One region of the Burkholderia cepacia ATCC 25416 genome, then DNA from elsewhere that is predicted to be linked to it. Evidence: riboswitches for the same ligand, from Rfam matches in the RefSeq annotation. Region 1 holds a riboswitch; the other holds the start of a gene.
The links. A riboswitch is a leader RNA that binds a small molecule or an ion and turns the genes downstream of it on or off. The one in region 1 is predicted to bind manganese.
Positions count from the first base shown of each region.

Region 2: it holds a riboswitch for manganese, as region 1 does, so the genes downstream of both, APZ15_RS08785 (TMEM165/GDT1 family protein) here and APZ15_RS26875 (sodium:calcium antiporter) in region 1, are expected to answer to the same signal.

Region 1 is NZ_CP012982.1:2,135,293-2,140,389, reverse strand. Features, by position in the region: gene APZ15_RS26890 (metal/formaldehyde-sensitive transcriptional repressor) at 1-14, opposite strand, end outside; gene APZ15_RS39885 (DUF1289 domain-containing protein) at 141-368, opposite strand; gene APZ15_RS26885 (hypothetical protein) at 525-1,205, opposite strand; gene APZ15_RS26880 (DUF6402 family protein) at 1,178-2,440, opposite strand; yybP-ykoY riboswitch at 3,128-3,302, shown strand; gene APZ15_RS26875 (sodium:calcium antiporter) at 3,383-4,393, shown strand; gene arsH (arsenical resistance protein ArsH) at 4,465-5,097, opposite strand, start outside.
Region 2 is NZ_CP012981.1:1,921,207-1,926,303, forward strand. Features, by position in the region: gene pepN (aminopeptidase N) at 1-1,376, opposite strand, end outside; gene APZ15_RS08780 (DUF4136 domain-containing protein) at 1,564-2,262, shown strand; gene APZ15_RS08785 (TMEM165/GDT1 family protein) at 2,317-2,889, opposite strand; yybP-ykoY riboswitch at 2,968-3,105, opposite strand; gene guaD (guanine deaminase) at 3,286-4,602, opposite strand; gene APZ15_RS39005 (hypothetical protein) at 4,599-4,946, opposite strand; gene APZ15_RS08795 (adenosine deaminase) at 4,974-5,097, opposite strand, start outside.

The DNA.
Region 1 (5,097 bases):
ACGGTATGGCTCATCGACGACGGGCTCCTGAATAGGGAGGGGGAGTATATATCCGGAAGGGTTCCCGTATAGGGGAGAGGGGTATATTTTTTCGGGATGAAGGCTTGTCGAAAGGTATCCGCTCGGCTAGATGCGAAGCGTCAAGGCTGTTTCTCGGCGCGGGAAGTCTGGTCGTCGGCGCATCGACGCCGATGGCACCATGAGCACGATGATTGCCGGCACGTGCCGCCGTTCAGTATCTTGTGCCGGCGACGATCGGTCCGCCTCTTCCAGTCACGCACCTCGTCGCGCGTCCGCAGCCAGCCCACGCAGAATCCGATACGGCCGGCGAACACACACGGCTCGACGCACGGCGATTTCACGGCCACGATCAGGCCGCCTTCGCAGGCGCAATCACTTCGGCGATCACATGGGAAACATCGTCGAATCGCACGTCACGCGCTGCATCGGCAGTCTCGACCGACACGAGCGGGCATACGTGGCTCGGGCCGTCGCGTGGACTGCGACGGGTTTCAGCACCCGGATCAGCGCAGCGAAATCGGAATTCTCGCCGCGACCCAATCTATCGTGGTCGGCGGCATCGAGATCGTCCGCGTGCTGTCGTACGCATCCGATGCGTCGAAGTAGATCAGCTTGCCGTCGTGGATCTCGATTGGATCGTTTCCAGGCCGGCCGCCCCAGAAGACGAAAAACAGCCGGGTAGCAAGTGTCGATCCGTGCTCATCGGCCACGACGATTTTGATCTGTTCGTTTTGGTCAGCAAAGAGGACGTCGCCGCGGTGGCCACTTCCGCAGATGTTGACGATATAGGTTGTGCCATCGACCTGCTTGATGCCGCCGTTCAGTTTCGCGTTGTAGTTGTATCGCTGGCAGTCGGTTTCGTCGGTCGTGATCCCGCGAACGCTGACGAGATAGAAGATTGCCAGGAAGCCCAGCGTGACGATCGCCAGTCCTGCGCGCATCGTTCTGCTGAAATGGCCGATATTTCTGACAAGCCGGTAGAAGTAGAGCACGAAGATGATCGACGTGATGGCGAAGATCGTGCTCTTCGCATGCTTGAGCGAGAAAAGCACGATCGCATTCCTGACGTCCACTGGCAAAAACATCCATGCAATGGCGACAACCAGGCATGTGACGACAACGGTCGAAACCGCTTTGAGAATGACGGCGGTCGCCTTCATTGCTCGGCCGGGACGGTTCTGCATACGGTGTCGAATTTCAGAATGATCGGTTTGTCCAGCTTGATGAGTTTAGGGCGACTGTAGACCATGAAGTCGCCACCACGATTATGCGCCGACCTCCAGTCGCGGTACGTCTTGTTATGAACTGGCCAGTAGACATCCTTCGCCAGGAACTTCCGAAAAAGACTGGTGCGTTTGTCGATCGGCTTGTTGACCTCCTCGCCCGCGGGGAGATACCGCCATTCTTCAATAGTCGAGTTCCCGACGTTCAAGTTGCTGCTTTTGAAAAAAACGTTGACCGCCGCGGCATAGGACAGAACCATCCTGTTCCTGTTCCTGTTCCAGTGGCCGAGGTATTGGCTCTTGGAAAGCGAATCGTCGTTGAACGAATAGCTGTCTTTGATGTAGACATAGACGTGGGTAATCCGCGCGACAGGCTCGAGACAGAAGACCCTGTTCTCGCCTTCGTATTGATAAAAGCGTTCGCCGGTAACGGCCGCCTTCCCTACGGCAGCGTAGAAATTGAAGTTCGCCAGGGCGCCGGTCAAATCCGTCATCGCGGTACCGTCGAGCGTGTCGAGGGATGATACTGGCTGGTACTGAAATCCCCAGGCGATATGAAACTGGAGCGGAGCAGTCAGAAACGGGGAGGTGTCGATAACAATACCTGCCGCGCTCACTTGTCCGGCCGAAAAACTCCGCTCGACCACGGGCGCCAGGACTTTCGTTACTGCGCGTGCGGCATTCGGCGTGTAAATCGCTTGCCGGACAAGCTGATTGAATCGTTCCGTTGCACCGCGAAATTTCAGAGCCCAATCCAGGGAAACCGTCGTGTCATCGAGCGGCTGTACAGAGTTGAGGTCGTTGTTATAGACATGTCTTGGGCTCGCAAACCATTTCCGCGCCAGCTTGGCCGAAATTGGCCAGCCCATCTTGTCCATCGCTTTGGGGATGTCCTGCAGATCGAACTCGGGCAATTTGTCGGCCTGCTCCGCGTCCCGAGGCTTGTCGTTCGGCTGCGGTTTGGCAGGCGGTTCGGTGGGCGCTGGCGCAGGGGTGGACGTGTGATGCGGCTTGACCGGTGCAGGTGCCTTGGGCGGCGATGGCGGCTCGTTCGGCGCACGCCTGTCGAACGAGATTTTTTGCTGCGTGTCGATGGGAATGCATCCGACCACTCCAGCGTGACATTTCCAACGTTTGCCGGAATAGAAGACTCCGGATTCCAGCTGGTAATACGGGACTTTTTTGACGTCGGGCATAGCGCTTGAATGATGATTCGCGAGAGAACCGGTCTCAGCGTAATCAAAACCCCGGCATTTCCAACGTCGATAACGAAGACAACTTGTCAGATCCAGCCGAACCTACGTAGGACATAGCGGTACGGGCAGTCTTCCGGCGGCACGACTGTTACAGAAGGTTTCGTCGCCACACGGCTCAACATCTCGTCCTCGAGTTCCGCAGCCCCCTCGTCTGCCAATAAGGCGACCGTGTCAGCCTCCACGGGGGGCCGGACGCGTGGAGTGAAGAGATTCGCGTCGACGGGCCGCAGTGGTATGTGTCCCGCATCCCGCCACGAACGTCCTCGACGAAATCGCACCCCGATCACACGAAGATGGTCACCAACCGCCCATCGATACCGCCGCAGATGTCGGTCCATGCCAGTCGCTCCGGCATGGTTAGTCTGCCGGCCCTCAAAGGGCATTTGCAGCACGTCACCGACGAGATGCGCGTGTACTGCAGCGACGGGTTCTGCCGGACGGTCAACCTCGTCTTTGACAACGAGCACTTTCGCCTCTTTTGTGACCACTTCCGTCGGCCCCACGATCGACACATCACATCGGCCAGATCATTGCGTGCCCAGTCATTCAGCGTCTCCCCATACCCACCGACCCGACAATGCCGTACGAAATGAAGGCTTGTCGAAAGCAACCCGCTCGGCTAGACTGCCCTTCGTCTTTGGGGAGTAGCCTGCTTTCCGTCTCCGGAAAGCGAACGCGTCAACACACTCGGCCTGCGGCCGTGGCGCGTTCAGCCTGATCGGCCTGGCGAGACCATCGGCACATCGCGTCGTTCCTGGTCGGACGTCGGCGGATGTGCCATGGTTCGTCAACGTCCGACCACGGAGTCCCCATGTTCCCCGCCGCCCTCTCCCCGCGTTTCGCCGCCGTCCCCGTCCGCACGCATGCCTGCGGAGGTGCCGCATGACGTTCATGTTCGTCGAACTGGCGGTCATGCTGATCGTCATCCTCGTCGCCGCCGAGGTCTTCACCAATGCGCTCGAACATCTCGGCGAACGCCTGAAGATTTCCGAAGGCGTCACCGGGTCGCTGTTCGCCGCCGTCGGCACCGCGCTGCCCGAAACGATGGTGCCGCTGCTCGCGCTCGCCGGCGGCACGGCGAACCCGGCCGTGAACGAGGAGATCGGTGTCGGCGCGATTCTCGGCGCGCCGCTGATGCTCGCCACGCTCACCACGTTCCTGATGACGCTCGCGGTGATCCGCTCGCGCGGGCCGCGCGGCACGATCGCGCCCGAACGGACGGGTTTCGTGCGCGACCTGAACTACTTTCTCGCCGCGTTCTCGCTGGCCACCGCCGCGATGTTCGTCCCGCATCACAACAGCGCCGTGCGCGCGCTGCTCGCCGCGATGCTGGTCGGGATCTACGTGATGTATGTCGTGATGACGTTCCGTGCGTCGAACCAGCTCGTCGATGCCGGGCATGGCACCGAGGCGCCGCACAAGATGTTCCTGTCGCGCCTGGGCGTGCCGACCAATCTTGCGACCATCGCGCTGCAGCTGCTCATCGGCGTCGCGCTGCTGGTCGGCGGGGCGAAGGGTTTCATTCACGGCGTGGAAGGCGTGTCGCACGTGCTCGGCGTATCGGCCCTGCTGCTGTCGCTGATCATCGTGCCGATCGCGACGGAGCTGCCCGAGAAGGTCAACAGCGTGCTGTGGATCCGCCGCGGGAAGGACACGCTCGCGTTCGGCAACATCACCGGCGCGATGGTGTTCCAGGGCACGCTGCTGCCGGCGATCGGCATCATGCTGACGCCGTGGGAGCCGCGCCTCGAAGTGCTGACCGGTGTGATCGTCACGCTCGCGGCGGCCGCATGGCTGCGCGTCAATGCGCGCACGCGCGGGCTCGCGATCTGGGCGTTGCTGGCGAACGGCGCGGGTTACGCAGCCTATCTGTTCCTGACACTGGCCCGGTAACCCGGCTCACCCGGCACGGGCACGCTGCCCCGGTGCGAACGATGCACCGGGGCAGCGTGCCCGCGAGCGGTTCAGATGCGCGTCTGGTTCACACGCTGCGACAGCTGTTCGGCGCTTTCCTTGCGCTCGCTGTACCGGTCCGTCAGGTACGCGCCGACGTCGCGCGTGAGCAGCGTGAACTTGACCAGTTCCTCCATGACGTCGACGACCCGGTCGAAATACGCGGACGGCTTCATCCTGTCGTCGTCGCCGAACTCCATGAACGCCTTCGCGACGGACGACTGGTTCGGAATGGTCAGCATGCGCATCCAGCGCCCGAGCACCCGCATCTGGTTGACCGCGTTGAACGATTGCGATCCGCCGCTGACCTGCATGACCGCCAGCGTCTTGCCCTGCGTCGGCCGTACCGCGCCGACCGACAGCGGAATCCAGTCGATCTGCGCTTTCATCACGCCGGTCATCGCGCCGTGCCGCTCGGGGGAGCACCACACCATGCCCTCCGACCATTGCACGAGCTCGCGCAACTCCGCCACCTTCGGGTGATGCTCGGGTGCATCGTCGGGCAACGGCAAGCCGGACGGATTGAAGATCCTGGCATCGGCGCCCATGGCCGTCAGCAGCCGCGCCGCCTCCTCGACCAGCAGCCGGCTGAACGAACGCGCACGCAACGAACCGTAGAGCAGCACGATGCGTGGCGGATGCGT
Region 2 (5,097 bases), on a different replicon from region 1:
CGCGGCGTGCCGGCCTGGCTGTACCAGCGCTCGAACTGCGCGAGGTCACGCCCGTTCGCGTCGGCCATCGCATGGCGGAAGTCGTCGCAGGTCACGGCGTGCCCGTCGTGGCGCTTGAAATACAGGTCCATCCCCTTGCGGAAGCCGTCGCGGCCGAACAGCGTCTGGTACATCCGCACGACTTCCGAGCCCTTCTCGTAGACGGTCATCGTGTAGAAGTTGTTGATCTCGACGTAGCTCTCCGGGCGCACCGGGTGCGCCATCGGGCCGGCATCCTCGGCGAATTGCAGCTGGCGCAGCACGCGCACGTCCTCGATGCGCTTGACCGCGCGGGCCGCCGATTCGACGGCGTCGCCCGCGGCCATGTCGGCCGAGAATTCCTGATCGCGGAACACCGTCAGGCCTTCCTTCAGGCTCAGCTGGAACCAGTCGCGGCAGGTCACGCGGTTGCCGGTCCAGTTGTGGAAGTACTCGTGGCCGACTACCGATTCGATGTTCGCGAAGTCGGTGTCGGTCGCGGTCTCGGGGTTCGCCAGCACGTACTTCGTGTTGAAGATGTTGAGCCCCTTGTTTTCCATCGCGCCCATGTTGAAGTCGCCGACCGCGACGATCATGAAGCGGTCGAGATCGAGCTCGAGGCCGAAGCGCTTCTCGTCCCAGCGGATCGAATGGATCAGCGAATCCATCGCGTGACGCGTCTTGTCGAGATCGGCCGGCTCGACCCACACCTGCAGCAGCTTTTCCTTGCCCGAGCCGGTCGTGATCTTCTCCTCGATCGCGACGAGCTTGCCGGCGACCAGTGCGAACAGGTAGCTCGGCTTGCGGAACGGGTCTTCCCACTTCGCGAAGTGGCGGCCGTCGGGCAGGTCGCCGGAATCGACGAGGTTGCCGTTCGACAGCAGCACCGGGTAGGCGGCCTTGTCGGCGCGCAGCGTCACCGTGTACGACGCCATGACGTCCGGGCGATCGAGGAAGTAGGTGATGCGGCGAAAGCCTTCGGCTTCGCACTGCGTGAAGAAGTTGCCGCTCGATACATAGAGACCCGACAGCGTCGTATTCTGGTCGGGCGCGCATGCGCTTTCGAGCGTCAGCTCGAATGCATCGGGGACGTTCTCGACGGTCAGCCCGTGCTCGTGCGCGCGCACGGCGCCATGCGGCGCGCCGTCCAGCCGTGCGCCGACGAATTCGAGCGCTTCGCCCATCAGCTCCAGGTGCGGCGCGGGCGCGGCGTCCGGGTTGCGGCGCACGCGCATCGTATTCCTGACGATCGTACGGGCCGGCGCGAGATCGAATTCGAGCGCAACGGCATCGATGAGAAAGGCCGGCGGCGTGTAGTCGGCGCGGCGGATCACGGTGGAGGAAGCGTTGTCGGACATGGTCGTCGAGATCGGTGGAGTGGGGGACGGGCCCGTGGCACGGGCCGGGCGAACCGGGCCATTGTACAAAGGCTTGCGGCTGCGTGCCGGGCGAACTTTTTACCGGTTCCGGGAGTCCGCGTATTATCGGCATCCCGTTACGGTTCGCGCGGTGCGACGAACGGGTGACGGATCGAAGAGGATCAACATGAAACGCGAATGGATTCAACGCAGTGCGGGCTGGGCGGCGGTGCTGTGCGTGGCGCTGCTGACCGGCTGCACCAGCTACGTGACGACCCAGGTCACGGCCTTCTCCGACTGGAGCGGCAGCGACGCGACACGCACCTATGCGTTCACCCGCACCGACGCGCAGAAGAACAGCATCGAGCAGTCGACCTACGAGCCGATCGTCGCGAACGAGCTGTCCACGTATGCGTTCCGGCAGGTGCCGCAGGCGCAGGCGCGCTATCTCGTCGGGCTGACCTATGCGGTCGGCAGCGATCTCGTGACGGTGCCGCAGCCCGTTTATTACGATCCGTGGTTCGTCGGGCCGGGGCCGTACTGGCGGCGCGGGCCGTGGGGCCCGTGGGGGCCCTGGGGGCCGATGCCGGCCGGTTATGTCGCGCAGACGTACCAGGTGTTCGACTACACGCTCGGCATCCGCATCACCGAGCGCGCGACGGGCAAGGAGGTCTACAACGTGTCCGCGCGCACGACCGGCGACAACGGCACGCTGCTGTACGCGATGCCGTTCCTCGCGCGCAGCGCGCTCGCCGATTTCCCGCTGTCGAACGGCGCGGTCCGCTCGGTCCGGCTGCCGGTCGACAAGCGCGGCGGCCCGGCGGCACCGGCCGCCAACGAGCGCGCGGTGCCGGCTGCGCCCGCTTCGGGCGCCGCCGCCAAGTAACGCGGCATCAGCCTCGGCGCGGCCGTCCGGCCGCGCCTGCCGTTTTCTTCCCCGTCAGACCCCGACGCCCAGCAGCGCCAGCGCGCCGAGCACGACGAACAGCACGGCCGCGATGCCGTGCACGAGCTTCGTCGGCAGGCGGTGCGCGAAACGGTCGCCGAGCAGGATCGCGGGCACGTTCGCGAGCATCATCCCGAACGTCGTGCCGGCCACGACACCGATGTAGTCCTGGAAGCGCGCGGCCAGCGCGACGGTCGCGATCTGCGTCTTGTCGCCCATTTCCGCGAGGAAGAACGCGACGAGGGTCGCACCGAACACGCCGAGCCGCGAGCGGTTGGCATTGGCCTCGTCGGCGTCGAGCTTGTCCGGCACGAGGATCCACAACCCCATCGCGATGAACGAGAACGCGAGCGCCCAGCGCATGATCGACGGCGTGACCAGCGCGCCGAGCCATTCGCCGAGCGCGCCGGCGAAACCGTGGTTCACGAGCGTCGCGACGAGCACGCCGAGAATGATCGGCACCGGCTTGCGATAGCGCGCGGCCAGGACGAGGGAAAGCAACTGGGTCTTGTCGCCGATTTCAGCGAGGGCGACGGCGCCGGTGGAGATCAGGAAGGCTTGAGACACGTATGGGGTTCCACGGGCCGGTGTTGTGCGTGCGAGCGACGATCCACGGCGCGCCGGGCCCTGATGCGGCGCACTGTGAACCATCGGTCTCGCCAGGCCTAGGTGGCTGCGCCCGCCATGGCCGCAAGGCCAAGTCTGTTGACGGACGCCTCCGTCACGATGCGCGCCGGGGGCGCGGGACATCGAGCGGAGCGGCTACTCCCCAATGAGCGGCGAATTCTAGCACGGCGTGTCGCGCGCGGGAAAGCGGTCGAGCGGTGCGGTGCCTGGTGTCCGGGCGGGGATTGGCGTTCGGCAAGCTCCGGCCGTACGGCAGGCCCGGCAGACGGGCAGCCGCCCCGCAGGCAGACGCGGCGGCCGACGCCCGCGCCTGCCGGGACACCCCCCGGAACGCCGTTACGCGGCGGGGCGGCGCGCCGCCCCGCGCTCGTGGACGAGTTCGCCGGCCGCATAGGTGCGGTACACCGCGCGGTCGTCGCCGAGCAGCGCGAACGCGAACAGCAGTTCCTCGAGCGAATCCGCGCGCTTCGTCCGGCGCGCGAGCAGCGGCGTGGCCTGCGGATCGAGCACGACGAAGTCGGCCTCGGTGCGCGGCTTGAGCGTGCCGACCGTGTCGGCGAGGTCGAGCGCCTGCGCGGCGCCGGCCGTCGCGAGCCAGAACATCCGGGTCGCGGTCAGATGGTGGCCCGACAGCCGCGCGACCTTGTGCGCTTCGTTCATCGTCTGCAGCATCGAGAACGACGTGCCGCCGCCGACGTCGGTCGCGAGCGTGACGGGCACGTCGTGTTCACCGGCCTTGTCGAAATCGAACAGCCCGCTGCCGAGGAAGAAGTTCGACGTCGGGCAGTGCGCGACGACGGTGCGCGTCTCGGCCATCCGGCGGCGGTCCTCGTCGTCGAGGTGGATGCAGTGGCCGTACACCGCGCGCGGGCGCAGCAGCCCGTAGCGGTCGTAGATGTCGAGATAGCTGCGATGGCCGGGGAACAGCTCGGCCACCCATTTCACCTCGTCGACGTTCTCCGCGACGTGGCTCTGTACGAACACGTCCGGATGGCGGCGCGCGAGTTCGCTGCACGCCTCGAGCTGCGCTTCGGTCGACGTCGGCGCGAAACGCGGCGTGAGCGCGTACATCTGGCGGCCCTTGCCGTGCCAGCGGCCGATCAGCTCGGCGCTGTCGTCATAACCGGATTGCGCGGTATCGCGCAGGAATTCGGGGCAGTTGCGATCCATCAGCACCTTGCCCGCGATCATCCGCAGGTCGCGCGCGTCGCTCGCCGCGAACAGCGCATCGGCCGACTGCTTGTGCACCGTGCAGTAGACGAGCGCGCTCGTCGTGCCGCAGGCGAGCAGTTCGTCGACGAAGAAGTCGGCCACCTCGCGCGCATGCTCGGGATCGCCGAACTGGCGCTCGGTCGGGAACGTGTACTTGTCCAGCCACGGCAGCAGGCCCGGCGCCGGCGACGCGATCATGTCCGTCTGCGGATAGTGGATGTGCGTGTCGATGAAGCCGGGCACGATCAGCTTGTCGCGCAGGTCGTGGACGATCGCGTCGCGCGCGAGCGTCGCGGCGAGCTGCGCGTACGGGCCGGCCGCGACGACTTTGCCGTCGTCGACGATCAGGAGGCCGTCGGTCTCGTAGTTCGCGGCCTGGCTCGATTGCGCCGGGTCGCCGTTGAAAGTCAGCAGCTGGGAACGGAAAGCGGTTTGCGTCATGACAAATGGTCCTGCATCAAGGTAAGGCGAACAGAAGAAAGCGATCGACGCCGGAGGGCGGCGGGACGGCGTTTCGCGAGCGGTAGCGGCATGCTGCGTGCGGCACGACCGGAGGCGATTGCGCGGGCGAACGTGGCGGCCGAAGCCGCCGGCGAGTGGTTGCCGGCGGGCCTCGCAGCCGCTGCGTTCGCGACCGGAGCGGCAGCGAACGCAGCGGCGAACCGCGACGGCAAGCACGGGCGGGCGACGACGAATGGCGCGCTCGCCGCGCGGGCACGCACGCGGCCGTTCCGGCGCGATGCCGGGCCGGTGGTTGCGAAGCGGATGCCGTTGCCGTGTTTCATCTGTCTGGCGTTCCTCGATGCGGGCCGTCAGGCGGCCTGCCAGTACGCGTCGAGGCGCGCGTACAGTGCGTCGCGCTGCGCCGGTTCGATGAACGATGCCTCGAAGCCGTTGCGGATCACCGCATGGACTTCGGCATCCGTGAGTTGCAGC